DNA from 3 places in the Arthrobacter sp. U41 genome. Region 3 is predicted to be linked to each of the others. Evidence: predicted binding sites of a transcription regulator. Region 3 holds the regulator's gene; each other region holds the start of a gene.
The links. The regulator LexA, encoded in region 3, represses DNA repair genes until DNA is damaged. The targets are predictions, from matches to a motif close to TCGAACANNTGTTCGA.
Positions count from the first base shown of each region.

Region 1 (10,105 bases), 1.6 Mb from region 3:
GCCCGAAGTAGCCCTCCACCACCTGGGCCACGAGGTCCTTCGCCGGGGCGGTCGAGAATCCGCCGTTCTCGGTGTCGTTCCATTGCATGGGGGACCGCACGGCCGAGCGGCCTTCCGCCGACAGGTCCTCGCCCATGCCGATCTCCTCGCCGTAGAAGAGCACCGGGGTTCCGGGCAGCGCGAACATCAGCGAGTAGACCATGCGGATCCGGGCGGGGTCACCGTTGAGCATGGTGGGCAGCCGGCGGCGCAGGCCGCGGCCGTACATCTGCATGTCCTCGTCCGGTCCGAACGCGGCAAAGACCTCCCCGCGCTCGGCGTCGCTGAGTTTGTCCAGGGTCAGCTCATCATGGTTGCGGACAAACATGGCCCACTGGTTGTCCGGGTGGGTCGCCGGGCGGGAGCTGAGCGATCTGGCCAGCGGCCGGGCATCCTCCCGGGCCAGGGACAGGTACAGGTTCTGCATGGACAGGAAGTCGAACTGCATATTCAGCTCGTTTCCTGCCGTGCCGCCAAAGTACTTCAGCTGATCCTTGTAGGGGACATTGACCTCGCCCAGCAGCAGCCCGCTGCCGTTGCGGCGGTTGAGGAAGCCGCGGAGCGCGCTGAGATAGTCGTGCGGGTCGACCTGTGCCGAGCCTTCCTTGGACGTTCCCTGCAGCTCGAGGAAGAACGGCACCGCGTCCAGCCGGAATCCGTCCAGTCCCAGCTGCAGCCAGAACCCCATGGACTTGGCGATCTCGTCCCGCACCTTCGGGTTCGCCACATTCAGGTCCGGCTGGTGCTTGGCGAACATGTGCAGGTACCACTCACCGGTGGCCTTGTCCCGGGTCCAGATGGACGTCTCCTCGCCCGGAAACACGACCTGCTCGGAAGTGTCCGGGGGTGTGTCCTTGCGCCAGACGTAGTAATCGCGAAACGGGTTGTCCACCGATTTCCGGGACTCCACGAACCAGGGGTGCTTGTCCGAGGTGTGGTTGAGGACGAAGTCCGCGATCACCCGCATCCCCCGGTCCTTCGCGGTCCGGATGAACTCCACCACGTCGCCCAGGTTGCCCAGCCGCCGGTCCACGCCGTACAGATCCGTCACGTCGTAGCCGTCGTCCTTGTCCGGGCTGGGGTAGAACGGCATCAGCCAGATGCACGTCACGCCCAGGGCCGCAAGGTAGTCCACGCGCTGGATCAGGCCGCCGAAATCCCCGGTGCCGTCGCCGTCGCCGTCGAAGAACGTCTCCGGATCCAGGCAATAGATGACGGCGTTCTTCCACCAGAGATCCGAGGTTTCGGCGATTCTCACAGCAGCACCTCCCGGTCCTGCCGCGGGCCGCCGGAGGCGCGAAGCTGCGGGAGCACGTGCTCCGCGAAGGCATCGATGAACGGAGTCTGCTCCTGCCCGACGAAATGCAGGTACAGCTCGTCGAAGCCGAGATCGACATATTCCGCGAGCCACTGCGCATGCTGTCCGGTGTCCGCGGAGATGTTCACGACGTTCCGGACCTGTTCCTCGCCGACGTCGGCGCTGACGCCGTCGAAGTGGGCCGCCGTCGGAAGATCCCAGGGGATGGGCGGGGCAAAGACGTTGCTGCGCCACTGGTCCATCGCCACCGCGACGGCTTCCTGCTCCGACGGCGCCCAGGCCAGATGGACCTGCAGGACGGCGGGGCCGCGGCCGCCGGCGTCGCGGTAGGCGGCGAGCATTTCCTTCAGCTTCGCGTGCGGCTGGTTGACCGTGACCAGCCCGTCCGCCCAGGCCGCACCGCGCCGCGCTGTCTCCACGCTGATGGCTGGAGCGATCAGCGGCGGCTTGATCTCCGGCACATCCCAGATCCTGGCCTGCTGGACCGTGACCAGCCCGTCCCGGGTCACTTCCTTGCCGTCGTGGAGTTCGCGGATGACCTGCACCGCTTCCTCGAGGCGCTGCTGCCGCGTCGCCTTGTCCGGCCAGACCTCCCCGGTGATGTGCTCGTTCATGTACTCGCCGCTGCCCGGCGCCAGCCAGAACCGGCCGGGAAACATGTCCGCCAGCGTGGCCGACGCGTGCGCGATGATGGCAGGGTGGTAGCGCTGGCCCGGCGCTGTCACAACGCCCAGGCGCAGCTTGGTGGTTGCCAGGGCGGCCCCCAGCCAGGACCAGGCGAAGCCGGAATGGCCCTGCCGGGCGGACCAGGGTTCGATGTGGTCCGAGCACATGGCGGCGTCGAAGCCCGCCTGCTCCGCCAGCTGCACGTCCTTGAGGAGCCGGCCGGGACTGATCTGTTCATGCGATGCGTGGAAACCGAGGGTAGCCATCGTTCATGTCTACCGTCGGCCCGGCCGCTTGTCGAGGAAAGATCTGCCCGGATCCCTCTGGCGGACGGCCGAATGCGGGACCAGAATGGGGCCTATGCGACTGCCGCTGATGCCCCCGATCGCGCCCATGCTGGCGAAGTCCGTAAGTGCCCTGCCTGACGGCCCGCTGATGTTCGAACCGAAGTGGGACGGGTTCCGGTCCATCATCTTCCGCGACGGCGAGGACGTGGAGATCGGCAGCCGGAACGGAAAGCCCCTCACCCGCTACTTCCCCGAACTCGTCGAGGCGCTGAAGGCCAACCTGCCGCCGCGCTGCGTGCTCGACGGTGAAATCATCATGATCGGTGCCTCCGGCGACCGGCTCGATTTTGACACCCTGCAGCAACGGATCCATCCCGCGGCAAGCCGGGTTCGGCTGCTGGCCGAACAGACGCCGGCGAGATTTGTCGCGTTCGACCTGCTGGCCCTCGACGACGAGGACCTCACCGCGCGCCCCTTCGCCGAACGGCGCGCGGCGCTGGAACGCGTGCTGGCCGGGAGTGCGGCGCCGATCCACCTCACCGCCGCGACCCGGGACAAGGGAACCGCCGAGGAGTGGTTCCACCAGTTCGAGGGGGCCGGCCTCGATGGGGTCGTGGCCAAACCGCTGGACGGGCAGTACCTGCCGGACAAGCGCACCATGTTCAAGATCAAGCACGAACGCACCGCAGACTGCGTCCTCGCCGGGTACCGCGTCCACACCTCCGGGCCGGACCGGATCGGCTCGCTGCTGCTGGGGCTCTACGGCGACGACGGCGGACTCGCCAATGTCGGTGTGGTCGGGGCCTTCCCGATGCAACGCCGGAAGGAACTCTTCGAGGAACTCCAGCCGCTCGTGACCGGCTTCGACGAGCACCCCTGGGCCTGGGACCGGCAGGAGGACGGGACCCGGACGCCGCGCAATGCCGAAGGCAGCCGGTGGAGCGGAGGCAAGGACCTCTCCTTCACCCCGCTCCGCCCGGAGCGGGTGGTGGAAGTGAAATACGACCACATGGAAGGCGAACGGTTCCGCCACACGGCGCAGTTCGTCCGCTGGCGCCCGGACCGGGACCCGCGGTCCTGCACCTACGAACAGCTTGAGGAACCGGTCAGGTTCGATCTGGCAGAGGTGCTGGGCGCCCGCCAGGACTGACCCTGGGCTCCCGCCCGGTCCCGGGGGCGGCTGCCCGGCGTTCCCGCCGGGTTGCTGTTCCGCGGCCGTCCCCGGACACGGAAAAGCCCGGCGTGTCCTGTGAACACGCCGGGCTTCCGGTGTTGCGGCCCGAAGCAACCGGGCGGGAACGCTGCGGCCGGTTACTTGAGGCCGAGCTCCTTGGTGGGAATCTTGAAGGATTCCTTCGCGGTCAGTGCCGAGACGGCCGAGATGACGCAGATGACGGCAGTGAAGATGCTGATCTGGACCCAGCCGCCGGGCCTGATGCCGCCCATGGCCGCGACGATCGCCGGGGCGAAGCCCGCCATCAGGAAGCCGAGCTGGGTGCCGATGGCCAGGCCGGAGAAGCGGACCTTGGTGCTGAACATTTCCGCGTAGAACGCGGGCCAGACGGCGTTGGACGCCGCGTAGCCAAAGGAGAAGAAACCGATCGCGGCCAGGAACATCAGCGGGACGCTGCCGGACTCAAGGCTGAGCAGGAACAGCGGAGTCAGGACCGCGCTGGCCAGCGCGCCGTAGATAAAGACCGGCTTGCGGCCGATCCGGTCCGCGAGCTTGCCGAAGAGCGGCTGGGTGCCGAGGGCAACCACGTTGGCGCCGACGACGAGCCAGAGGGTGGTCGTGCCGTCCACGCCGGCGACGTTCTTGGCGTAGCTGATGGCCAGGGTGCCGAAGACGGTTGAGACGGCGGCGATGAAGGCGCAGGCGACGACGCGGAGGACATCGCGCCAGTGGTCCTTGAGCAGGTCCGCGACGGGCAGCTTGGAGATCTGGGCGGTCTTCTGGGCTTCCTCGAAGGCCGGCGGCTCGTGCAGGGTGCGGCGGATGAAGAACGCAACAATCACCACGACGGCGCTCAGCCAGAACGGGATGCGCCAGCCGATGCCGTACTTGATCTCATCCGGCAGGGCCAGGACGGGGATGAAGACGAGGGCTGCGAGGATCTGGCCGCCCTGGGTTCCGGTCAGCGTCCAGGACGTGAAGAAGGCGCGGCGGTTGTCCGGGGCGTGCTCCAGGGTCATGGAGGAGGCGCCGGCCTGCTCGCCGGCCGCGGAGAGGCCCTGGCACAGACGCGCCAGCACCAGCAGGGCCGGGGCCCACCAGCCGATGGTGTTGAAGTCGGGCAGGCAGCCGATCACGAAAGTGGAGGCGCCCATCAGCAGGAGGGTGAACATCAGGACCTTGCGGCGGCCCACCCGGTCACCGAAGTGGCCCAGGATGACCGCGCCGACCGGCCGGGCGACATAGGCGAAGCCGAAGGTCGCGAAGGACATGATCGCCGCGTTGGCGCCGGCGTCCGGGAAGAAGACGGTGGGGAAGATCAGCGCGGCGGCGGATCCAAAGATAAAGAAGTCGTAATACTCGACGGCGCTGCCCAGGAAGCTGGCGAGGGCTGCCTTCTTCGGCGTCCCGGCCGGCACGTCAGTGCCCGGCGTCGTGGACGGGAGTGTCTGGCTCATGGTGTTCCTTTGTGTGACGACATTGTCGCGGATGGATCAGGAAGGTCTCGGCCGCCGCTGGCTTAAAGTGTGCGGCACCAGGAGGTTCGTGGAAAGACCCGGACGAGTAGCCACATGGTGGGAGCTACTTGTGCGATGTAGCAATCATGGCTGTGAGGGCAGTCACTTGTCAACCAAAATAATCACCATCTAGAAATAGCTCTCACGATGTGAGAGCATTGAACCATGAGTGTGAATCAAGACACAGAATCGGCTGAGGCCGCCTCCACCCCTCCGGCTCCCGCCGGCAAGGGCACTAAAGCCGCCAGGGACGACTCCCGGACGGATATGGTCGGCAAGGCCCTGGGCCTGCTGGTCCTGCTGGGGGACGAGCCGCGGGGGGCGAGTGCCGCGGAGCTGTCCCGCCGCGCGGAGCTGCCCTTCAGTACGACCTACCGCCTGCTGGGGTCTCTGACCCGCGACGGCTTCGTGGACTATGAGCCGGACGGGCGCCGCTACCACCTGGGCCTGCGCATTTTCCAGCTCGGACAGCGCGTGTCCAACCATCACGGATTCGCCGGCACCGCCCTGCCCATCCTGCGGCGCGTCACGGAGCAGACGGGCGAGGCGACCATCCTGTCCGTGCGCGACGGAAACCACCACCTCACCGTCAACAAGGTGGACGGCCCGCAGACTTTCCGCGTCACGAGCGACCCGGGCCATCTGGGCGCACTGCACACCACCTCGGTCGGCAAGGTGCTCGTGGCCTTCGCCGATGACGCCACCCGCAGCCAGCTCGTTGAGGAGCTCGAACTGGAGCCGCTGACAGAATTTTCGATCACGGACCGGGAGGCCTTCCGGGCCGAGATCGGGCTCGTCCGCCAGCGCGGCTATGCCGTGATGGACGAGGAAAACGAACTGGGCATGCGGGCGGTGGCCGTCCCGGTGTTCAACGCCCAGGGCCACGCCTTCGCCTCGCTGGCCACGGCGGTTCCGGTCTTCCGGATGAGCGTAGAGGCCCTCGTGGCCCTGGTTCCGCTGCTCCAGTCGGCGGCGGCGGAGCTGTCGGCCCGACTGCCCCAGGGATGAGTCCGCGAGCCTGTCCGGCACCGTCCCGTAATTATTTGTTCGTTCCTAGAACAAACGTGCAACATGTGAACAAATGCGCTAATGTAATCCCCATCACCCGGCCCGCGGCCTGCGCCCAGAGCGTCTCCGCCCGCCGAGTGCCGTTGTCAAAGGAGCTATACGGATGAGCAATCGAGCAGAGTCCTTCCTCGTGGGCCTGATAGGCGATGGCGTCATGCCGTCCCTCACGCCCCCCATGCATGAACGCGAAGGCGATGTGCAGGGCCTCCGGTACCTCTACCGCCCCATCGATCTCACCGAGCTGGGACTTCCCGGCCAGAGCGTCGGCGAACTCCTGACCGGCGCCTACCGCCTGGGGTTCAACGGGCTGAACATCACCCACCCCTGCAAGCAGCTGGTCCTGGAACACCTGGACGAGGTCACCCAGGACGCCCGGCGCCTCGGTGCGGTCAACACCGTGACCATTCGGGACGGCCGCTTCATCGGCCACAACACCGACTTCTCCGGGTTCGCCGCCGCCCTCGCCACCGGCCTGCCGGGAGCCAAGCTGAACCGCGTGGTGCAGCTCGGCGCCGGCGGCGCCGGGTCCGCCGTCGCCTACGCCCTGCTCACCGCCGGCGTCCAGGAGCTCGACCTTGTGGACACCGATCCCGTCCGCTGCGCGGCACGCGCCGCCGAACTCGCAGGCTTCTTCCCGGACCAGCTGGTCAGCGCGCGGACGACGGCGGAACTGCCGCAACTGATGCCGCTGGCCGATGGCCTGGTGCACTGCACCCCGGTGGGCATGGCCGCCCACCCCGGGACGCCGCTGGACATGTCCCTCGTGGCACCCCGGCACTGGGTCGCGGACATTGTGTACCGCCCGATCGAGACCGAGCTGGTCCGGCAAGCCCGGGCCAAGGGCTGCGACGTGCTCGACGGTGGCCGGATGGCGGTCGGGCAGGCAGCCGATGCCTTCCGGATCTTCACCGGTCTCGAGGCCGACGCGGACCGGATGCGGGCCCACTTCCTGGAGCTCGTCGCAGCCGAAGAGGTGGCCGTCTGATGCGCACCGGAATCGCCACGGTCTGCCTCTCCGGCACACTGCGGGAGAAGATGCAGGCCTGCGCCATTGCCGGCTTCGACGGGATCGAAATCTTCGAACAAGACCTTGTCACCTCGCCGCTGAGCCCGGAGGACGTCCGGAAGATGGCCGCCGACCTCGGCCTGACGCTGGATCTGTACCAGCCGTTCCGCGACTTCGACAGTGTGCCCGACGAGCTGCTTGCCGCCAACCTGCGCCGGGCGGAGGCGAAGTTCCGGCTGATGTCCCGCCTCGGCATGGACACCATCCTGGTCTGCTCCAACGTGGCCACCGCCAGCATTGATGACGACGGACTCCGGGCGGAACAGCTCGCCGCCCTCGCTGCCCTTGCCCAGGACCACGGCGTCAAGGTGGCCTACGAGGCCCTGGCCTGGGGAAAGTACGTCAACGACTACGAGCACGCCCACCGCCTGGTGGAGACGGTGGGCCACCCCAACCTGGGCACCTGCCTCGATTCGTTCCACATCCTCTCCCGTGACTGGGACACGGCCCCGATCGAGTCCTTCAACCCGGAGAAGATCTTCTTCGTCCAGGTGGCCGATGCGCCCAAGTTGTCCTTGGACGTGCTGTCCTGGAGCCGGCACTTCCGGGTGTTCCCGGGGGAGGGGCAGTTCGAACTCGCCAAGTTCCTCGGCCACGTGGTCCGGGCAGGGTACACCGGGCCGGTTTCCCTGGAAGTCTTCAACGACGTCTTCCGCCAGTCCGACGTCGAACGCACCGCGGTGGACGCGATGCGGTCGCTGATCTGGCTCGAGGAGCAGACCGCGAAGTGGCTGGACGCGAATCCCTCCGGCGGACAAGGTTCCGGTGCCCCGGCAACGGGCCGCCGCCGGTACCCGATGGAACTGGCCACGCTCCCGCAGGTGGCCGAACCGGGCGGATTCAACTTCGCCGAGGTCAGGGCCGCGGACAGCGCCGGACTGGAAACCCTGCTGGGACAGCTCGGTTTCGCGTTCAACGGGCGCCACCGGACCAAGAATGTGCAATTGTGGACCATGGGCAACGCCCGCGTGATCATCAACGAGGACTCGTCCCAGGAATCCCGCGACGACGGGGCCGCCGTCGCGCCGGCAATTTCCGCCCTGGGCTTCGACGTTGATTCCCCCGTGATTGCCGCGGCCCGGGCCCAGCAGCTCAAGGCCCCCGCCGTGCCGCGCAAGAGCCAGGCCGACGAGGAAATTTTCCAGGGCTTCGCCGCCCCGGACTCCACTGAGATTTTCCTCTGCCAGGGCAGCCCCGACGGCACCGCCGTGTGGACCCGCGAATTCGGCGAGGGACTGGAAGCCCCCGCCGCCGCCCGGAACGGGGAACAGGGTGCCGTGATCGACCACGTCAACCTTGCCCAGCCCTGGCAGCACTTCGACGAGGCCGTGCTCTTCTATACCAGCGCCCTGGCCCTGGAACCTCAGCCGTATGCGGAAGTCGCGAGCCCCACCGGGCTGGTCCGGTCCCAGGTGATGCTCACCCGTGACCGCGGAGTGCGCCTGGTGCTGAACCTGGCGCCGCTGATCCAGCGCGAAGGCGCCGACTCGGCCGCAGGAACTACGGCCGGCACCGGCCAGCGGCCCACCTACCAGGAACACATCGCCTTTGCGGTGGTTGACCTCGTGGCGACGGCCCGGGCCGCCAAGGCGCGCGGCCTTGATTTCCTCCGGATCCCGGAGAACTACTACGAGGATCTCGATGCACGGTTCGGCCTGGACCCGGCCTTCCTGGCCACTCTCCGGGACCTCAACCTGCTCTACGACCGCGACGCCGAGGGCGAGTTCCTGCACTTCTACACCGCCACCGTCGGCAGCGTCTTCTTCGAAATGGTGGAGCGCCGCGGTTCCTACGACGGCTACGGGGCGCCCAACGCCCCGGTACGGCACGCCGTCCAATACGACCACCTGCACCAGCTGAACCTCACCCCCTGACCCGTCAAAAACACCAACACCCAACGAAAGGAGGCTGCTGTGCCTGAAGAAATCAACCTTGAGATCTACAACGCGGATCCGCTCACGGAGGACGTGTCCGACGAAGCCACGGAGGCCGCACCGAAGACGTACGCGCCCCTCGACGCGGCCGCGGAATCGCAGGCGGACCTCAGCGCCGAAATGAAGGCGCTCGGCGATGCCTACGCCCAGGCGCTCCAGAACGGTGCCCCGGCGGAGACCCAGCCGCGGCTGGACTATGCCCCGTACCGCAGCAGCGTCCTGCGCCACCCCACAAAGGACCTGCACCACGCGGACCCGGAGACCATCGAGCTGTACTCTCCCGCATTCGGGCACATGGACGTGCACGCGCTGGAAGCAGACCTCACCATCGCGCACAACGGTGAACCGCTGGGCGAACGCATCCTCGTCTCCGGCCGTGTGCTCGACGGCGACGGCCGCCCCGTCGCGGGCCAGCTCGTGGAGATCTGGCAGGCGAATTCCGCCGGCCGCTACATCCACAAGCGGGACCAGCACCCGGCACCGCTGGATCCCAACTTCACCGGCGTCGGCCGCTGCATCACGGGCGCCGACGGCTCCTACAGCTTCACCACCATCAAACCCGGCGCCTACCCGTGGAAGAACCACCTCAACGCCTGGCGTCCGGCCCACATACACTTCTCCCTGTTCGGCCAGGAATTCACCCAGCGGATCGTCACGCAGATGTACTTCCCCGGCGACCAGCTCTTCCCGCTGGACCCGATCTACCAGTCGATCGTGGACCAGGACGCCCGAGACCGGCTCGTGGCCACCTACAACCACGAGCAGACCAAGCCGGAATGGGCCCTCGCGTACAACTGGGACATCGTCCTGACCGGGTCGAAGCGGACCTGGACCGAGAACGAGGCATTAGGCGCAGAAGGAGACGAGAATGAATAGGGCCAGCATGACCAAACTCACCCCCACTCCCGGCCAGACCGTGGGACCGTTCTACGGCTACGCGCTGCCCTTCACCAAGGACCGCGAGCTGCTGGCCCCCGGCTCCCCGGGCTCCATCCGGCTCCAGGGCACCGTGTACGACGGCGCCGGGCACCCGATC
Region 1 is NZ_CP015732.1:1,130,609-1,140,713, reverse strand. It holds gene ASPU41_RS05355 (alpha-amylase family protein) at 1-1,297, opposite strand, end outside; gene ASPU41_RS05350 (TIGR03885 family FMN-dependent LLM class oxidoreductase) at 1,294-2,289, opposite strand; gene ASPU41_RS05345 (ATP-dependent DNA ligase) at 2,384-3,460, shown strand; gene ASPU41_RS05340 (MFS transporter) at 3,622-4,941, opposite strand; gene ASPU41_RS05335 (IclR family transcriptional regulator) at 5,167-6,009, shown strand; gene ASPU41_RS05330 (shikimate dehydrogenase) at 6,173-7,054, shown strand; gene ASPU41_RS05325 (bifunctional sugar phosphate isomerase/epimerase/4-hydroxyphenylpyruvate dioxygenase family protein) at 7,054-9,009, shown strand; gene pcaH (protocatechuate 3,4-dioxygenase subunit beta) at 9,049-9,945, shown strand; gene pcaG (protocatechuate 3,4-dioxygenase subunit alpha) at 9,953-10,105, shown strand, end outside.
Region 1: a site for LexA is predicted at 6,056-6,071, ahead of ASPU41_RS05330 (shikimate dehydrogenase). Genes of this name have one in related genera too.

Region 2 (10,105 bases), 1.0 Mb from region 3:
GCCGCCCACAGAAACAAAGACCCGAACGTGCCGAGCGTCATTCCAGTCTAGAGGGAAAAGGTTACGGAGCGGTGCTATTGACTATTACGGATCCATTCCGGATCAGCGCCCTGGCCGGGCCCGTCATCTGGATCCGCGGCCTCGTCCTCCGCCCGGAAGAGCTCCAGCGGGTCCTGCGCGAAGATTCCCGGCGGCACCGCGAAACCGAGGTGCGTCCAGGCCGGCGCGAGTGCGATCCTCCCCCGCGGGGTGCGCCCCAGGAGTCCCTCGCGGACGAGGTACGGCTCGGCGACGGTTTCCACGGTTTCGGTCTCTTCACCGACCGCGATGGCCAGCGTGGACAGGCCCACGGGCCCTCCGCCGAATTTGGTGATGAGGGCTTCGAGGACGGCCCGGTCGAGCCGGTCCAGGCCACGCTTGTCCACTTCATACATGTCCAGCGCCGCGGAGGCGGCCCGGGCATCGATCTGCTCGATTCCGTGCACCAGCGCCCAGTCGCGGACCCGGCGCAGGAGCCGGTTGGCGATGCGGGGCGTGCCGCGGGACCGCCCCGCGATTTCGCTGAAGCCGGCGGAATTGACCTTGAGGTCCAGGAGACCGGCGGATCGCCGGAGCACCAGTTCCAGTTCGGCCACGGAGTAGAACTCCAGGTGGCCGGTGAAGCCGAAGCGGTCCCGGAGCGGCCCGGGAAGCAGGCCCGCCCGGGTGGTGGCACCTACCAGGGTGAACGGCGGAATTTCAAGCGGGATCGCGGTGGCGCCGGCGCCCTTTCCGACGACGATGTCGACCCGGAAATCCTCCATTGCCATGTAAAGCATTTCCTCGGCAGGCCGGGACATCCGGTGGATCTCGTCGAGGAAGAGCACTTCGCCTTCGGAGAGCGAGGACAGGATGGCGGCCAGGTCCCCCGCGTGCTGGATGGCGGGTCCGCTGCTGATCCGCAGCGGGGCGTTCATCTCGGCCGCGATAATCATCGACAGCGTGGTCTTCCCCAGCCCGGGAGGGCCGGAGAGCAGGACGTGGTCGGCACTGCGGCCGCGCATGCGTGAGGCCTCCAGGACCAGCGAGAGCTGTTTGCGGACCCGGTGCTGGCCGACGAAGTCGTGGAGGTTCTTGGGCCTGAGGGCGGCTTCGATGACCCGCTCCTCCGGCTCCTCTCCCCCGGTGACAATCGACGGCTCAGCCACGGGCGCCTACCCTGTTCCCGGCACGGGCGCCGTCCTGGCCCAGCCAGCGGAGGGTTGCGCGGAGGATCTCAGCCACGTTGCCCTTGTCAGCCAGTTCGGGTGAATCCGCCAGGGATTTATCGATGCTGGACGTGGCGTCCTTTTCGGACCAGCCCAGACTCGTCATGGCCGCAACGACCTGGGGCTTCCAGACCGCTTCGGAGTTTGCCGCCGGAGCCGTGGTGCCGGGGGCGGTGCCGTGCGGCACCAGCTTCCCGGCCAGTTCAAGCACGATCCGGCCGGCGACCTTGGGTCCGATACCGGGCACCTTGGTGAAGGCCTTGCCGTCGCCGGAGTGCGCGGCGACGCGGATCGCCTCGGGCTCGTGCACGGCGAGGACGGCCAGCGCCAGCCGGGGTCCGACGCCGCTGACGCTGAGCAGGATGTCGAAAACTTCCCGTTCGTCGTCGGAGCCGAATCCGAACAGCGTGAGCGAGTCCTCACGCACGATCAGGGAGGTGAAGAGCTTCCCCTCCTCGCCGATGCGGAGCCTGCTGAGGGTCTGCGGCGTGGCGTTCACGCTCATGCCGGCGCCGTTGAGGTCGATCACGGCGGAGGCCAGGCCGATGTGCGCTACGGGTCCGCGGAGAAAACTGATCAAAGCCGGGCTCCTGAAAATTCAGCTGAAAAGATAACCGGACGACCCGGCTATCCGAACATATCTACGAATACCCTACCAAGTTCCGAGGCGGGACAGTCGGACATTCAGCGGGCACGGCGCGCTTTGGCCTCGGCGTCCGCCCAGGCGCGCTGGGCCGGGGTCAGGGACAGGCTGCCCGCTCCGGTGGTGGCTGCACCCGTGTTGGAAGTGCCGGCCCCGGACCGCCAGGCGTGGGTGATGGCCAGCGCGAGGGCGTCGGCGGCGTCGGCCGGCCGGGGCGGGGCGTCGAGCCGGAGGATCTTGGTGACCAGTTTGGTGACGGCATCCTTGTTGGAGGTTCCGCTGCCGGTCACGGCGGCCTTGACCTCGGACGGGGTGTGCAGGGCGACCGGGATGCCGCGGCGGGCGGCGGCGGCGATCACCACCCCCGATGCCTGGGCGACGCCCATCACGGTGCTGACGTTGAGCTGGGAGAAGACCCGTTCGACGGCGAGGACGTGCGGTTCGTACCGGTCCAGCCACTCGTCGATCGAGGTGGCGATGACCAGCAGGCGCTGGTCCAGGCTCTCCGCGGGTGAGCTTCCGACGACGCCGAACGCCACCATGGTGGCGCGGCGGTTTTTCTCGACGTCCACGACGCCGATCCCGCAGCGGGTGAGGCCCGGATCGACGCCGAGGACGCGAAGGGTCACTCGGCTTCCAGTGCGGCCTGCACTTCGTCGCTGAGGTCTGCGTTGCTGTACACGTTCTGGACGTCGTCGAGTTCTTCGAGGGCGTCGACGAGCTTCATGAACTTCTTGGCCGCCTCGAGGTCCAGCGGCACCTGCATGGACGGGACGAACTCGGCTTCGTCGGTCTCGTACTCGATGCCGGCGTCCTTGAGCGCGTCGCGGATGGCCTGGAGGTCGGTCGGCTCGGAGTGGATCTCGAAGCTGTCGCCGTTGTCCTTGACTTCCTCGGCGCCGGCGTCGAGCACTGCCATCAGGACGTCGTCCTCGCTCAGTCCGCTCTTCGGCAGCGTGACGACACCTTTGCGGGAGAAGAGGTAGCTGACCGAACCCGGGTCGGCGATGGTGCCGCCGTTGCGTGAGATCGCGAGCCGGACCTCGGAGGCGGCACGGTTCTTGTTGTCCGTCAGGCATTCGATCAGCAGCGCCGAGCCCTGCGGCCCGCGGCATTCGTACATGATCTCGGTGTAGTCCACGACTTCGCCGGTGAGACCGGCGCCGCGCTTGATGGCGCGGTCGATGTTGTCAGCGGGGACCGAGGTTTTTTTGGCCTTGGTGACGGCGAGTTCCAGGCCGGGGTTGCCGGCGAGGTCCGGGCCGCCCATGCGTGCAGCAACTTCGATGTTTTTGATCAGCTTGGCGAACGACTTGGCACGGCGGCTGTCGAGGATGGCCTTCTTGTGCTTGGTCGTCGCCCATTTGGAGTGGCCTGACATGCTTTACGCTTCTCCTCTGATCATTCGAATAAACAATTCATGCACGCGCTTCTCCCCCGTCACTTCCGGGTGGAAGGAGGTGGCCAACAGCTTGCCGGAACGCACTGCAACAATTCTAGCCGTCCCGGCCAGCGCCTCGGGGTGGGAAGCCCTGGAAGGCTCGACTTTGGCGAGGACCTGCACGCCCGCGCCAACGCGTTCCACCCAGGGCCCGCGGATGAAGACCGCGTGGACCGGGGCCACGCCCGCTGCGGTGGCGCTGAACTCCAGGCCCTTGAAGTCGAGGTCCGTCTCGAAGGACTCGCGCTGCCGGCCGAAGGCGTTCCGGCGCACCGTGATGTCCAGGCCGCCGAAGGTCTGCTGCGGGTTGCCGGCGAGGTCCTTCGCGGGGTCGGTGATCTCCTCGGCGAGCAGGATCATCCCGGCGCAGGAGCCGTAGACTGGCAGTCCCTCCTGGATGCGTCGGCGCAGCGGGTCGCGGAGCCCGAAGGCCCGGGACAGCTTGTCGATGGTGGTCGATTCGCCGCCGGGGATGATGAGGCCGTCCAGGCCGTCGAGTTCGGCGGGCCGGCGGACGCCGATGCCCGTGGCGCCGGCGTCTTCCACCGAGTGCAGGTGTTCGCGGAAGTCGCCCTGGAGTGCCAGGACGCCGATCCGCAGGCCTGAACCCGCGCGGGAAGGGAGCGCAGAAGAGGGGTTGGTCATCGGACCAGCATAATGGCCCGGACACGTCCCGGGCCGCCTCCCGGCGGGCTTCCATGCCGCCGCTGGGATATATTACAGAGCATGTTTTACTTCAGTGTTCCGCTCGGCAAGTTCGTCCGCCGGGTCTCCCGGCTTAGGGGCGGAGGCTCTGCCCTTCCCGGGCTCGTGGTTGAAAAGATCGACCCTGGTTTCATGCGCAGGACGCTGTCCACGCTCCCGCATGGGGTCGCCGTCGTCAGCGGCACGAACGGCAAGACGACGACCACGAAGATGGTGGTGGAACTGCTGGAGAGCCAGGGCCTGAAGGTTTTCACCAACCGCACGGGCAGCAACTTCACCCGCGGCGTGGCCGCTGCGCTGCTGGGCGAGGTGGACTGGCGGGGACGGCTGGACGCGGACGTCGCCGTGCTGGAGCTGGACGAGGCCCACGCGGTGCACTTCGTCAACCAGGTGCCGCCGCGTTACTGCCTTTTGCTCAACGTCCTGCGGGACCAGCTGGACCGCTTTGGCGAGATCGACAAGACCGCGCAGCTGCTGCAGCACATCGCCTCAAAGACCACGGGAACCGTCGTGCTGAACCGGGAGGACCCGCGCGTCGCCCGGATAGCGGACACGCTCAGCGGTCCCGAGGTCCTCTACTTCGGCCTGGATGATTCCCTGCTGAGCACCTTCCCGAACGACGACGAGATGCGGGCGGCCCCGGGCAGCCCGGTGCCGCCGGCCCCCGCCAGGCCGCACGCCGACGTCGTGCTGCGCCGTGTGGGTGCGGCGGACGCGGACTTTGAGTACGACGGCGTCACGGCCACCACGGCGATGAAGCTCCGCGGCGTCTACAACATCTTCAACGCCGCGGCCGCGCTTACCCTGGCCCGGGCGATTGCAGTCAAAGATGGCGCCGTTGCGGACAACGAGGGCCTGCTGGAGGCTCTGTCCCAGGTGGCGCCGGCGTTCGGACGAGGCGAGAGCCTCGTCGTCGACGGCCTGCCGCTGGATCTGGTCCTGGTGAAGAACCCCAGCGGCTTCCGTCTGGGGCTGAAGTCCTTCCCGGCCGCGGGTTACGCCACGATGGTCGCGATCAACGACAACTATGCCGACGGACGGGACATGTCCTGGCTCTGGGATGTCGAGTTCGACACCCTCCGCGAGGGCGGCGTGGACCAGTTGAGCGGTTCCCGCGCCTACGACATGGCCCTGCGCCTGCAGTACGACGACGTCGCGATCGGCGCGGTGAACACGGAGATTGCCCCGGCGCTGGCGTCGTTCATCGCCGGCGCCAGGGACAAACCGAAGCGGATCTTCTGCACCTACACGGCGATGCTGGCCATCCGCCGCGAACTGTCCAAAATCACCACAGTGGAGGTGGTCTCATGACCCCCCAGTCCGAGTCCAGCGAGGCGAAGCTCTCCTTCGGGCATGAGCTTCCGCCGGAGGAATCCCCGGCGCCGAGCAAGGGAACGATCCGGGTCCTGCAGCTCTACCCGCGGGACATGAACATCTACGGCGACTGGGGCAACGCCCTGGTGCTGGCTCAGCGGCTGCGCTGGCACGGGTACACGCCGGAGCTGCTCGAATACAATGTCGGCGACGCGTTTCCGGCGGGCGTGGACCTGATCGTCGGCGGCGGTGGACAGGACAGCGGCCAGCTGGTCATCCAGGATGATCTGCTCTCGCGCGAAACCGTCCTGAAGGAACTCGCCGAGGCCGGCACCCCCATGCTGGTCATCTGCGGCCTGTACCAGCTGTTCGGGAAATTCTTCAAGACCCGGACGGGTTCGGTCATTCCGGGGATCGGCATCCTGGACGTGGAGACACACGGCACGGACGAGCGGCTGATCGGCAACGTGTCGGTGTCCTCTCCCGAATTCGGCACAGTTCTGGGCTACGAGAACCACAGCGGCCAGACCACCCTCGGCCCGGGCGTCTCGCCGCTGGGAACCACCGCCAAGGGCACCGGCAACAACAGCAAGGACGGCAAGGAAGGCGCGCGCTACCGGAACATTGTGGCGAGCTATCTGCACGGCTCACTGTTGCCCAAGAACCCGGCGTTGGCGGATTTCCTCATCCGGACCGCCGTCGAACGCAAATACGGCAGCTTCTCCCCGGGCACCCCGGACGACTCCTACGCCGTCCTGGCCCGCGAACACGCCGCCCGCCGCCCGCGCTGAGCCCGCCCTCGGCCAGCCACGATGATCCGGATTGACCGCGACGACCCCGGGCGGGCCGATGTCCGGGAACTTCTTCGCGAGCACCTCGCGGACATGTTTGCCACCTCGCCCGCGGAAAGCGTGCACGCCCTCGATTCTGCGGCCCTTGCCGGACCAGCCATCACCTTCTGGACCGCACGGGAAGGTTCCGAAGTCCTCGGCTGCGCGGCGCTGAAGCAGCTGCAGCAGGGCGGCCAGGGCGAGATCAAGTCCATGCGCACCGCTGCCCGCGCGCGGGGCCGCGGCATCGCCGCTCTCTTGCTGGCCCGTATCCTGGCCGAAGCCCGGGCCGGCGGATATCAGCGCCTGTCCCTCGAGACCGGAAGCCAGGACTTCTTCGCTCCGGCGCGGCGGCTGTACGAGCGTCACGGATTCAGCATTTGCGCCCCCTTTGCCGACTACCGGGAAGACCCCAATAGCGTCTTTATGACCCTGGAACTGGGCCCTGGCCGGGACCAGGGCCGCGCGTAGCCCATACGGCTGCGGCAGCCGGGATGCAGCCTCAGCCTCGTCCGGCGAACGCCAGCACGTCCCGCGCGACACGGCCGCTTGAACCCGCCCTGAGATGGCCCTTGCCCTCGTACCAGATCAGGGTGGAGTCCGGGATCAGACCGGCGGTTTCCTGGGCGACCTCGCGGGGGAAGAACTGGTCGGCGCCCCCGCAGATCAGCAGCACGGGCCGTCGGATTTGCGGGAGCACCGCCCGGGAATTAAAGGTCACTTCGCCCTGCACCTCGGTGAGGACGTCCTGCGGCGGGTAATCGGATCCGCTCAGCAGTTGGCGTCTGATGACGGGGCCGATCAGCCGCCGCAGCCACTTCAGGCGCCGGCCCGGCAGCAAATACTCGGCGAAGACCGTGCCCGCGCCATCAGTGTCGCCGTCCGCCAGGGCGCGCGCCATCCGGGAATCGACGTCCTTGCCCCAGTCGCTCAACTCCGCAGCCGTGACCACCATGGCCATGTGGCCGAACGATTCGGGATGCCGGGCGGCCAGGTACTGGGCGATCATCCCGCCAAACGACTCAGCCACGACGACGCCGACGCGGCCGCCGAACTCCTCGGCTATCAGCCGTGCGTAGTCGTCCGCCATGTCGGCGATCGTGTGGTCCGGCGGCATGGCCCGGCGCCGGGTGACAATCCAGACGGAGTATCCGGCGTGCAGAAAGGGGTCGAACTGCCGCCGGAACATCCGGCGCAGCACCCCGTGGGGAACCGCACTCCCGGGGCCGCCCTGGATGAACAGGAGCGTCTCCGTGCCGCTGCCCCAGCTCAGGTAGTCCATGCCATTGGCGAAGGACCCGTTCCGGGGTTCCCGGTCCGCCGCCGACACTTTGCCCACGAAAACCTCCCGCCCGGCTGCGCCTAGGGTTCCTTGGTGATGAGCAGTTCGTGGGCGCCCGCAGCGGCGGCCCCCATCGACTCGACCGCGGTCTGGGTGCGCTGGCGGGTGGCCGCATCAGCCGCGGCACCGGCGCAGGGACCCTGCGGGGCGTCGGAGGCCACGGAGCACCAGCGGTAAGGTCCGCGGACCATCACCGACGGCGCCCAGGCCAGGTCCGAGGCGGTCCACTCGCCGGCGGCATCCTGGCTGAACTGGACCCGGACCAGCAGGCCCTCGTTGTTCACGACATAGTTCGGCGAGAGTTCAGTGATTCCGTTGCCCAGGCCGTAGGCGATCCAGGTCCCCTTGTACTGCTCGATCGGGAGCACCGAGTGCGAGTGGTGGCCGTAGATCATGGTGAACTGGCCACTGTCCGCGAGGGCGTGGGCAACGCTCGTCTGCTCTGCGTTGGGCACCCGGGAATACTCGTCCCCGGCGTGCATGGCGCCCAGCACGATGTCCGCTCCCAGGTCACGGGCTTTCTTCGCCTTGGCAATCATGACCTCGGGGTCGAGCATGTCCACCTGCCAGGCTGCCTCCGGGAGCTGTCCGTTCAACCCGTAGGTCGCACTGATCACGGCGATCTTCGCCGCCGCCGTCTGCAGGATCAGGATGCCCCCGGCGTCGGCCTCGCTCCGGTAGGAGCCGGTGTGCTGCAGACCGGCAGCGTCGAGGGCGTCCAGGGTGCGGACCAGTCCGGCGGTGCCGCGATCCACGGTGTGGTTGCTCGCGGTGGTGCAGGCCTGGTAGCCGACCTGCTGGGCCGCCGGGATGATTTGGGGCGGGACGTTGAAGGAGGGGTAGGCGGAGAAGGGTCCGGTCGGGCCGGCCACGGGCGTTTCCAAATGGCAGACCGCGAGGTCGCTCTTCTCAAGGTACTTGCGCTGGCCCTCGAGCATCGGGCCGAAGTCCAGCCCCTTGGCGCCGGCGGCCAGGGCGTCCGCGCGGGCCTGCTCCCAGAGCTGGGCGTGGACCAGCATGTCCCCTGTGACCACAACCGAGGCGCAGCGGACGGCCGCGCAGTCGGGCCCCTTGCCCGGTGTCGGCGTCGGGCTCGGTGACGCCGACGGCGGTGGTGCCGACGGCGTCCCCGGCGTCAGTGATGCTGCCGGGGAGGCGCTGCCCGCGGCCGACGGCGAGGCCGGCGCATTGCTGTCCGAACGCGCGACGGCGCCGCAGGACGCCACGGAGGCCACGAGGGAGAGGGCGGCTGCGGCGGCGAGGAGACGGCCGCGCAGCCCGGGGGTGATGGTTCGCATGGCGCCCATCCTACGGTGGCCGCAGTCACAACACGCGCAGCAGACCGTTGAGACTCACACCATTACATGAAAGAGTTATTTCATGATCAATCCCCTGATGAGCCCCAGCCCCCTGCCCTTCGGCCTGCCGCCGTTCGCGGACATCACCGACGAGCACTACGCCGAAGCCGTCGAGGCCGGCGTCGCCGAGCACCTTGCGGAACTCCAGGCAATCGTGGACACGCCGGAGCCTGCCTCCTTCGAAAACACCGCGCTGGCCATGGAGCGGTCCGGACAGCTCCTGCAGCGCGCGGCGGCCTCCTTCTTCACCCTCGTCTCGGCCGACGCCTCGGACGCAATCCGCGAACTCGAGACGACTCTGTCCCCGCGCTTCTCTGCCCATCAGGACGCCGTCTACCTCAACCGGGGGCTGTTCGAGCGGTTCGCCGCGATCAGCACGGACCAGCTCGACGCGGAATCCGCCCGGCTGGTGGAGGAGTACCTCAAGGAGTTCCGCCAGTCCGGCATCCAGCTCGACGGCACCGGCCAGGACCGGCTCAAGGCCGTCAACGCCGAGCTCTCCCGGCTTGGAACGGAGTTCGGACAGCGGGTGAAGGAAGCCATGAAGTCCGGCGCGCTGCTCCTGGACGACGCCGCCGAGCTCGCCGGGTTGCCCGCTGATGATGTTGCCAGCGCCGGGGAAGCCGCCCGAGCCGCCGGACACGCGGGCAAGTTCCTGCTGACCCTCATCCAGCCCAGCAACCAGCCTGCCCTCGCCGCCCTCGAAAACCGCGACGTCCGCCGCCGCCTGTACGAGGCCTCCATCGGCCGCGGCAGCGACGGCAGCGCCCTCGATGTCCTGGACCTGGTCAAGGACATGGTCCGGCTCCGCGCCGAGAAGGCCACGCTGCTGGGCTTCGCCAACTACGCCGAACTCGTCGTGGACCAGCAGACCGCCCCTGACTTCGCCGCCGTGCAGAAAATGATGAACCGGCTCGCCCCTGCCGCCGTCCGGAACGCCGACGCCGAGGCCGAGGCGCTGGCCGAAGTCGCCGGGCACCCCCTCGAAGCCTGGGACTGGGCCTACTACTCCGCCAAGGTCAAGCGCGAACGGTACGCCGTGGACGAGCAGGCGCTGCGCCCCTACTTCGAGCTGGACCGGGTGCTCAAAGACGGCGTCTTCTTCGCCGCAAACGCGCTCTACGGCATCACCTTCCACGAACGCGCCGACCTCGCCGGCTACCACCCTGATGTCCGCGTCTGGGAGGTCCGCAACGCGGACGGGACCGAACTGGGCCTTTTCCTG
Region 2 is NZ_CP015732.1:3,764,291-3,774,395, forward strand. It holds gene ruvB (Holliday junction branch migration DNA helicase RuvB) at 75-1,187, opposite strand; gene ruvA (Holliday junction branch migration protein RuvA) at 1,180-1,827, opposite strand; gene ruvC (crossover junction endodeoxyribonuclease RuvC) at 1,932-2,519, opposite strand; gene ASPU41_RS17140 (YebC/PmpR family DNA-binding transcriptional regulator) at 2,516-3,271, opposite strand; gene pdxT (pyridoxal 5'-phosphate synthase glutaminase subunit PdxT) at 3,275-3,976, opposite strand; gene ASPU41_RS17150 (Mur ligase family protein) at 4,058-5,347, shown strand; gene ASPU41_RS17155 (type 1 glutamine amidotransferase) at 5,464-6,141, shown strand; gene ASPU41_RS17160 (GNAT family N-acetyltransferase) at 6,163-6,651, shown strand; gene ASPU41_RS17165 (alpha/beta fold hydrolase) at 6,683-7,519, opposite strand; gene ASPU41_RS17170 (CapA family protein) at 7,543-8,820, opposite strand; gene ASPU41_RS17175 (M3 family metallopeptidase) at 8,903-10,105, shown strand, end outside.
Region 2: a site for LexA is predicted at 1,879-1,894, ahead of ruvA (Holliday junction branch migration protein RuvA). Genes of this name have one in related genera too.

Region 3 (10,105 bases):
TCCCGCTTCGCCACCGCCTTCACCTTCCAGTACTCCAAGCGGCCCGGCACGCCCGCCGCTGAGCTCCCGGACCAGCTCCCCAAGGCGGTGGTGCAGGAACGCTTCGAACGCCTCACCGCCCTGCAGGACCGGATCGCCGCCGAGGAGAACGCCCGCCAGCTCGGCCGGCGCGTGGAGGTTATGGTCACGGCCCAGTCCGGGCGCAAGTCCGGGGAAACCCACCGGCTCTCCGGGCGGGCCCGGGACCAGCGCCTGGTCCACTTCTCCGTGCCCGCCGGTGCCGGGACGCCCCGCCCCGGGGACCTCGTCACAGTGACCATCACCGGCGCCGCGGCGTTCCACCTCGTCGCCGACCCGGCGTCGGCGGAGGACTACAGCCTGCGCCGCTCCCGGGCCGGCGACGCCTGGGACAGGTCCCAGGCGGACTCCTGCGGCGCCCCCGCCCCGGGGCCCGTCCCCGGCACCACCGGCGTTTCGCTGGGCATGCCCACCCTTCCCGTCCGCGGCCGCTAGCCCGTGGCAGGTCCGCAGGCCGTCGCGGGCGGCGGCGCTGGCGATGCCCCGGCCGGCGCCCCGCCGGAAGGTGCCGGTCCCGCCCTGCCGGTGATCGCCGTCGTCGGCCCGACCGGCTCCGGCAAGTCCGACCTCGCCGTCTCGCTGGCCCTGGAACTCGACGGCGAAGTCATCAACGCCGACTCCATGCAGTTCTACCGCGGCATGGACATCGGCACGGCCAAGATCACCGAGGCAGAACGCAGGGGAGTTCCCCACCACCTCCTGGACATCCTGGACGTGACCGAGGAGGCCAGCGTCTCGGACTTCCAGCAGCAGGCCCGTGCGCTCATTGCCGACATCCACGGCCGCGGCAAACGCGCCATCCTGGCCGGCGGCTCCGGGCTCTATGTCCGCGCCGCCCTGGACGTGCTGGAATTCCCCGGCACGGATCCTGCCATCCGGCGCCGGCTCGAGGCTGAACTGGAAACCGGGGGCCCGGCACCGCTGCGGGCACGGCTGGAAGGCGTGGACCCGGTCTCCGCCGGCCGGCTCGGGGACGCACGCCGGATCGTCCGCGCCCTCGAAGTGTTCGAACTCACCGGGCGGCCCTTCAGCTCCTTTATGCCCACCCGCGAGTACGCCCGGCCCGCCGTGCAGATCGGGCTGGAAGTGGACCGCGAACAGCTCCGGGAACGGCTCGCCCGCCGGGTCCACACCATGGTGGAGCGCGGCCTGCTCGATGAGGTCCGGACGCTTGACGCGGCCGGACTCCGCCGCGGGAGGACCGCCCCGCGCGCCCTCGGCTACGCCCAGTTCCTGAAGGTCCTCGACGGCGAATCCGAGGCGGCGCAGGCGGCGGAGGAAACCATCGTCGCGACCCGGCAGTTCGCCCGCCGCCAGCTGACCTGGTTCCGTGCCGACCCCCGCATCCACTGGCTCGACTGGCGGGACCCGGAGCTCGTCGCCAAGGCCGCCGCGCTCTGCCGCCCCGGCCTCCCCGGCCCGGTAACCTTGGAACATGGATGAAACCCTGGCCGTGGCCGCTGACCGCAACTCCGCCGGTGACACGGCAGCCCTGAGCGGACTGAAGTTTTCCAAAGGCCACGGCACCGGAAACGACTTTGTGCTCCTCGCGGACCCCAACGGCACCCTGGCGGTGACCCCCGGGCAGGTCGCGGCACTCTGCGACCGGCACCGCGGAATCGGCGGCGACGGACTAATCCGTGCCGTCCCGTCCCGCCTGCTCGCCGAAGGCCAGGAGCTGCTCACGCGGCACCCGGACGCCGAATGGTTCATGGACTACCGCAACGGCGACGGCTCGCTGTCCGAAATGTGCGGCAACGGTGTCCGCGTCTTTGTGCACTTCCTGCTCGCCGAGGGCCTGGTCGAACTGCCCGCCGGCGGGTCACTGACCATCGGCACCCGGGCCGGCGCGAAGACGATCGTCCGCACCGCCGCCGGCTACGCCGTCGACATGGGCCCCTGGGAGTTCATCTTTCCGGGCGAGGCCACCGCACGGGCCATGGATTCACTGGTCAGCGCCGCGGGGCTGGAGGTGGCCAGGCCCGCCCTGTCCGTGAGCATGGGCAATCCGCACACCGTCGTGGCGCTGGCCGAACTGGCCGAGCTGGAGGCCACGCAGCTGTTCACCGCGCCCCACGTGGATCCCGCCCCGCCCCACGGCACCAACGTGGAGTTCGTTGTGCCGTCCGAGCCGCTGGTCCATGACGGCGTCGGTACCATCACGATGCGCGTCCATGAGCGGGGCGTCGGGGAGACACAGTCCTGCGGCACCGGCGCCTGCGCCGCGGCCGTCGCGATCCGCCACTGGGCCGGCCAGGGTGCCCCGGACGAATGGCATGTCCAGGTCCCGGGCGGAGTCGTCGGCGTGAAGTTCTTCCTCGGCGCGGAGGGCCACGAGCACGTCGAGCTCAGCGGCCCCGCGGTGATCGTGGCTAGTGGGACGCTTTCCTGACCCGAAGGATGCGGAACGACTTCGAGGTGCTCTCGCGCGTCACCGTAAAGCTGCTGTCCAGCTCCGCAGCGAGCCAGCGCTGAAGGGAATCCGAGCCCAGGTTCTTCTGCACCACCAGCCACGCCGAGCCGCCCGGCGCCAGCCGCGGCAGCCAGTGCAGCAGCAGGGCATGGAGCTCGTCCTTGCCGACCCGGATGGGCGGGTTTGACCAGATGGTGTCGAAGCGAAGCCCGGGGTCGACGGCGTCGGGCGTGCTGGCCGTGACGTTGCCCAGCCCCAGCAGCGCCGCGTTCTCGTTGGTCAGGGTCACGCACCGTTCGTTGACGTCCACGGCGTAGACCTGCGAGTGCGGTGCCCGCAGGGCCAAAGTCAGCGCGATCGGACCCCAGCCGCAGCCGATGTCCAGCAGCGTGCCCTGCGGCGCCGGCGCGGGAGCCTCGGCCAGCAGCACCGCCGTGCCCTTGTCGATGCCGTCGGGGCTGAAGATGCCCGAGGACGTCTGCAGGTGCCGGGTCTCACCGGCAAGCTCCACGGTCAGTGGCTTGCGGTTGAACGGCCCGGCCGGCTGGGCGCTGAAATAGTGTGCAGACTCCATAACCTGCCAGATTAGTTGTCCCTGGGTGTGTATGGGAAACCGGCGGGCACCAGGCCGGGCGGTGGCCGGCCGGACGCGCCGGCACCTTCTGCTACTCTTAAATACATGCTCATTAACTTCAAGTAGCCGGCACGGGTTAAATCCCGTCCCCGCAGCGACGCAGGTAGTCACCTTCCGCTCAGTGCGCCACCCCCTCGATGATCCCGGCAGGGACCACAGGCTGGCGCCCGATCCACTTGGAGTCCGGCAGCGCTCATGGAGCCCTGCCCGGCGGACCGTCACTCCCTCCCCAAGGCCAGCAGGCCTGTTCCCTCACTGTTATTACCGTTCCGATGCGGAGCCCACCCTGCCCCCGGCACCGCTGCCACAGGCATCCCAGGAGACCCCGTTTGACCAACACTCGTCAGCCCAGCGCGAATTCCGCCCCACACAGCACCGATCGGCACTATTCTGAAACTGCCGAACCTCTAAAGGAGACCATGACCACTCAGCCCAACACCGGACCCGATTCAGCAGCCCAGGACATGAGTCCTGCGGAAATCCAGGCTGTCATCGACCGGATCCTCTCCAAGGAAACCCCTGCCCGGAAGGCAGCCCCCGCTGCCGGTGAGCCCACGTCGGTGCTCGGCAAGGCGCAGGCGATCTCCCGGCTGGATGAGGAACACAGCAACTACGACGGCGACCAGCAGGACCTCGAGGAACGGCACGCCCTGCGCCGTACCGCCGGGCTGTCCACCGAGCTCGAAGACGTCACCGAAGTCGAATACCGGCAGCTGCGCCTCGAACGCGTCGTACTGGCCGGCCTCTGGACCGAAGGCACCCTCGCCGACGCGGAGAACTCCCTCCGCGAACTCGCCGCCCTCGCCGAAACGGCCGGGTCGGAGGTCCTCGACGGGATCGTCCAGCGCCGCGCCAAGCCGGATCCCGGAACCTTCCTCGGCTCCGGCAAGGCCCAGGAGCTCAAGGACATCGTGATGTCCACGGGCGCGGACACCGTCGTCGTCGACGCCGAACTGGCCCCGTCCCAGCGCCGCAGCCTGGAAGACATCGTCAAGGTCAAGGTCATCGACCGCACGGCCCTGATCCTGGACATTTTCGCCCAGCATGCCAAGAGCCGCGAGGGCAAGGCCCAGGTGGAACTGGCCCAGCTCGAATATCTGCTCCCGCGCCTGCGCGGCTGGGGTGACTCGATGTCCCGCCAGGCCGGCGGCCAGGTCGGCGGTGCCGGGGCCGGCATGGGTTCGCGCGGTCCCGGTGAGACCAAGATCGAGCTGGACCGCCGCCGGATCCGCACCCGGATGGCCAAGCTGCGCCGCGAAATCGCAGCGATGAAGCCGGCCCGGGAGACCAAACGGGCCAACCGCCGCCGCAACGCGGTGCCGTCCGTAGCGATCGCCGGGTACACCAACGCCGGAAAGTCCTCGCTGCTGAACCGGCTGACCGACGCGGGGGTCCTGGTGGAGAACGCCCTGTTCGCCACCCTGGACCCGACCGTCCGCAAAGCCGAAACCGCGGACGGGCTGGGCTACACCCTTGCCGACACCGTGGGCTTTGTCCGTTCGCTGCCGACCCAGCTCGTGGAGGCTTTCCGCTCCACCCTGGAAGAAGTTGCCGATGCGGACCTGATCCTGCACGTCGTGGACGTCTCCCACCCGGACCCGGAAGGCCAGATCGCCGCCGTCCGCAAGGTGTTCAGCGAAGTCGACGCCCGCAAGGTGCCGGAAATCATCGTCCTGAACAAGGCCGACGCGGCGGACCCCTTCGTGATCGAACGGCTCAAGCAGCGCGAACCGCGCCACGTTGTGGTGTCGGCACGCACCGGGGAAGGCATCCCGGAACTGCTCAAGGCCATCAGCGAGGGCATCCCGCGGCCCAGTGTGAAGCTGGAACTGATGATCCCCTACAACCGCGGGGACCTGCTCAGCAAGCTGCACGAGACCGACGCGGAGATCCTCAGCCTCGACCACGAGGAAGCGGGCACCCGTGCCGTTGTGATGGTGCGCGAGGGTTTCGCCGCTGAACTGGATTCGTTCATCAGCAATGACTGAGGCAGCGGCGGCCGGGCCGGACACGAGCGATCCGGCGGGGGACGACCCCGCACCGCAGGAACCCCCGGCACGCAAAAACGGGCCGGCCGGCGAGGAGTTCGTCATCGAACTGCTCGACCGGGCCGTGTCCGGCATGGGCGGCCAGAGCCGCGACGGCCAGCACGAAATGGCCCGGCAGGTGGCGCACGCGATTGACAGCGGCGACCACCTGCTGGTCCAGGCCGGAACCGGAACCGGCAAGTCCCTCGCCTACCTGATCCCGCTGATCGCCCATTCCCTCGTCAGCGACAAGCCCACCCTGGTCTCCACCGCCACCCTGGCCCTGCAGACCCAGATCGTCGGACGCGACCTGCCCCGGCTGCTGAAGACCATCACCCCGGCGCTGGAGCGGCCCGTCAAGGTCGCCCTCGTCAAGGGCCGTTCCAATTACGTCTGCCGCCACAAGCTCGAAGGCGGCTTCCCCTCGGAAGAACCCTCCGAAGGGCAGCTCTTCTCGCTCGGCGAGGACACCTCGGTACCGCACTTCGCCGCGGCGATGGGCGGCCCGTCGTCCCAGCTCGGCAAGGAAGTCGTCCGGCTGCGCGAATGGGCCGAGGACACCGTGACGGGGGACCGTGACGAACTCCTGCCCGGCGTAACCGACCGCGCCTGGCGGCAGGTCTCCGTCACGTCGATGGAGTGCCTCGGCGCCCAGAAATGCCCGCTGGCCGCCGAGTGCTTCAGCGAACTCGCCCGGCAGAACGCCGCCGACGCCGACCTCGTCGTCACCAACCACGCCATGCTTGCCGTCAGCGCCTTCGAGGGCCTCGCCGTCCTGCCGGAATACGATGTCGTGGTGGTCGATGAAGCCCACGAGCTGCAGGACCGCGTGACCGGTGCCGTGACCGGCCAGCTTTCCGTCGCGATGGTCCACGTCGCCGCGTCCGGCGCGCGGAAAAACACCGGCATCACCGTGGACGCACTGAACAACGCCGCGTCCAACCTCGAACTAGCCATTGAAGGGGTCCCCGGCGGACTCATGCCCAACGGCCTCAACAGCGAACAGCTGGACTGCGTGGACCAGCTGCGGGACGCCTGCCGCGCGGCCCTCTCAGATTCCAAGGGCGACAGCGCCAACACGGCCGACGGCGGCCGCCAGCTCGCGCGCTCCCGCCTGATGGTGATCCTGGAACTCTGCGAACGGCTGCTCGCCGCCCGCGAAAACCGCGAGGTGGTCTGGTTTTCCCGCAACAGCACCTTCGACCCGCAGCAGGGCTACGCCCAGCCGGACGAGTCCGCCCCGGCCCTGATCAACATCGCCCCGCTCAGCGTTGCCGGACGGCTCCGGGAGGGACTGTTCGCGGACCACACCGTCATCCTGACCTCGGCGACGCTGGCGATCGGGTCCGCTTTCGAACCGGCCGCGGGCGGCCTTGGCCTGGTCGGACCCGGGGCCCCCAGCTGGACCGGGGTCGACGTCGGCTCCCCCTTCGAATACCCCAAACAGGGCATCCTCTATGTAGCCAAGCACCTGCCCAAGCCCGGCCGCGGCTCATCCCCGGAAGCCCTCGACGAGCTCGAGAAGCTGATCCGGGCCTCCGGCGGCGGAGCCCTGTGCCTGTTCTCCTCCCGGCGCGCCGCCGAGGACGCCGCCGAAGCCATGCGTCCCCGGCTGGACATGAGCATCCTCTGCCAGGGCGATTCGACCATGACCGCGCTCGTGAAGCAGTTCGCCGACGAACCGGACACCTGCCTTTTTGGCACCATGTCCCTGTGGCAGGGCGTCGACGTGCCGGGAATCTCCTGCCGCCTGGTCGTGATCGACCGCATTCCGTTCCCGCGGCCGGATGATCCCCTGATGACGGCGCGGTCCCGGGCGGTGGCCCAGGCCGGCGGCAACGGCTTCATGAGTGTTTCCGCGACCCACGCCGCCATCCGCCTGGCCCAGGGTGCCGGCCGGCTGATCCGCACCACGACGGACAGGGGAGTGGTGGCCGTGCTCGACTCGCGGCTGTCCACCGAGCGCTACGGGGGGTTCCTTCGGGCCTCCCTGCCCCCGTTCTGGCCCACCACCGACCCCGCGGTCGCCGTCGCGGCCCTGGAGCGCCTCTCGAAGGAATCCGGGCAGCCCGCCACGTAACCGCGGGGCGCAGAAACGCGCAAGGGCCCCGCCGAATCCGGCGGGGCCCTTGCGGCAGCTTTCGGGGGTGCTGGTCCTCCCGCTGCTAAAGGGAGCGCAGCACCGAGACGACCTTGCCCATGATGACGGCGTGATCGCCGAGGATGGGCTCGTACTGGGTGTTCTGCGGCAGCAGCCAGGTGTGGCCGTCGCGCTGCCGGAAGGTCTTGACTGTTGCCTCGTCGTCCAGCAGGGCCGCGACAATGTCACCGTTGACGGCGTCGCCCTGCTGGCGGACCACCACCCAGTCACCGTCACAGATGGCTGCGTCAATCATCGAATCCCCTGCGACCTTGAGCATAAACAGATCACCGTGGCCCACCAGCTGGCGGGGCAGCGGCATAACGTCCTCGACGACCTGGTCGGCCAGGATCGGCCCGCCTGCTGCGATGCGGCCCACCAGCGGCACCATGGCGGTGTCGGTGGCGCTGGCCAGTTCGGAAACAGACAGGCCGCCGACAGTGCGCAGGCCGCCGGGCTTCGCAACTCCCGAGATCTTTGTGGTGCCCTCATCGAGGGTCAACGGCATCAGCACTTCCATGGCGCGGGGACGCTTGGGATCGCGCCGCAGGTAGCCGAGCTTTTCGAGCTGGGAGAGCTGGTGGGTCACGCTGGAAAGGCTGGCCAGGCCGACGGTGTCGCCGATCTCGCGCATGGACGGCGGGTAGCCGTTGTCCGTTACGGAGCGCTGGATGGTTTCCAGGATCTTCTTCTGCCGGACCGTAAGGCTCTTGGGTGGCCGGGCTGCCTGCGGGCTCCGCTGGGTGGCCCTGCCGCCGGTGGCTTGTGCTGCCATGTTCGCCAACGCCTTTCCGTTCCCCCGGCCGCCGTGGCTGCGGCTTCCGGGAACCTCCGGCCTGAAATGTCAGACCCTGCTGATCAACTGCAGAAGTGGTTGTTCTTGACTCAAACGTAGGCCAGCCACACGGCTTTTTCAAACATTTGTTCTAGCGAGTCTCGACAATGTTCGTCAATAGGTGCTAAAACAGAACAAGCAGGGTTCGAATATGTGTTCTAGTCGGACCCGGCTCGGGCACAGCATGACGTTCGGTTCTTTGTTCGAAGGTTAGGCCGGTTGGCGGCAGGTACGTGGAGTACGCCGGGCGGCACAGTATGGTCCAGGAGGGCTCAGTTCATGTCAGTATCAAGCGCGTTTCACGACACTTTCGGCCGCGACGCATTCGGCAACTACGGCCGCCCCGGCGGCGGTGCGCCCGCCGGCCGGCACGACCCTGCCGGCCGGGCCGACGGCGGCGCGTCCGCTGCGCGGCGCAGCCCGGCCGCGGTGCAGAGCCCGGCCGGATCCGGTCAGCGGGCCAGGCAGGCTCCGCTCAGGCTCACCCGGCGCGGCCGCTTTGTCTTCATTGGGGTGCCGCTGATCCTGCTGGCGGCGCTGATCCTTTCCTTCAGCGGCTTCCTCAACGCCCCCGCCAAGGCAGCGGACTCCGCCGCCGAACTGTCACTGACCCCGACGGTGACCGTTACGGTGCAGGCCGGTGAGTCCCTCTGGGCCATCGCCGAGGTGGTGGCGCCGGAGCGGGATCCCCGCGACGTCGTCGACGACATCATCCAGCTGAACAACCTCGAGGCAGCCCGCGTCGTGCCGGGCCAGGCACTGTTCATTCCGTCCCAGTAACGCCGTCGATCCGTCACAGTTTCAGGGCCTGCGGCGATCTCACTTAAACTAGTGAAGTGACTGACCAGTTAGAGCGCCTGAACCGACTTCCCCTCCGGACGAATCTGCGCGGCCTGACGCCGTACGGCGCGCCGCAGCTGGACGTCCCCATCCTGCTCAACGTCAATGAGAACACCCATGGTGTCCCGGCTGACGTGCGGGCCGCCATCGCCGAGGCCGTCACGATTGCCGCCGCCGGCCTGAACCGCTATCCGGACCGCGAGTTCACGGAACTGCGCGAAGCCCTCGCCGAATACCTCGGGCACGGACTGGGTGCGGAGAACATCTGGGCGGCGAACGGCTCCAATGAGGTGCTCCAGCAGATCCTTCAGGCCTTCGGCGGCCCGGGACGGACCGCCCTCGGCTTCCCTCCCACGTACTCCATGTACCCGCTGCTGGCCTCCGGCACGGACACCGGATACATCGTCGGGGTCCGCGCCGACGACTATGGACTCAGCGCCGCATCGGCAGCCCGCCAGGTCCGCGATCTTGCGCCGAACATCGTTTTCCTGTGCTCCCCGAACAACCCCACCGGCACCGGGCTGGGGCTGGACGTCGTGGAGGCCGTCTACGAGGCCGGCGAAGCCAGCCAGACCATCGTGATCGTCGACGAGGCCTACCACGAGTTCGCCCATGACGGCACACCCAGCGCCCTCGCCCTGCTGCCCGGCCGGGAACGGCTGATTGTCTCGCGCACCATGAGCAAGGCCTTCGCCCTTGCCGGCGCCCGGGTGGGCTACATGGCGGCAGCGCCCGAGGTAACGGACGCCCTGCGCCTGGTCCGGCTCCCGTACCACCTCTCCGCCATCACCCAGGCGACAGCCCTGGCCGCCCTGCACCACCGCGTCGCACTGATGGCCGACGTCGAGGACATCAAGCGCCAGCGGGACAGGATCGTGTCCGAACTGCAGCGGATGGGCCTCAAACCGGCCGCCTCCGACTCGAACTATGTCTTCTTCGGCGGTCTCGACAACCCGCACGAGGTCTGGCAGGGCCTGCTCGATGCCGGGGTGCTCATCCGGGACGTTGGCATCCCGGGGCACCTGCGCGTCACCGCAGGCACTGAGACGGAAACCACAGCCTTCCTCGAAGCCCTCGAACGGATCCTGGCCGGCCGCGCAGTGCAGCCCGCCTAGACTTAACCCAGGACATCCACCCT
Region 3 is NZ_CP015732.1:2,754,302-2,764,406, forward strand. It holds gene miaB (tRNA (N6-isopentenyl adenosine(37)-C2)-methylthiotransferase MiaB) at 1-513, shown strand, start outside; gene miaA (tRNA (adenosine(37)-N6)-dimethylallyltransferase MiaA) at 598-1,521, shown strand; gene dapF (diaminopimelate epimerase) at 1,514-2,470, shown strand; gene ASPU41_RS12565 (class I SAM-dependent methyltransferase) at 2,451-3,065, opposite strand; gene hflX (GTPase HflX) at 3,545-5,113, shown strand; gene ASPU41_RS12575 (ATP-dependent DNA helicase) at 5,106-7,232, shown strand; gene lexA (transcriptional repressor LexA) at 7,318-8,067, opposite strand; gene ASPU41_RS12585 (LysM peptidoglycan-binding domain-containing protein) at 8,407-8,907, shown strand; gene ASPU41_RS12590 (histidinol-phosphate transaminase) at 8,964-10,082, shown strand.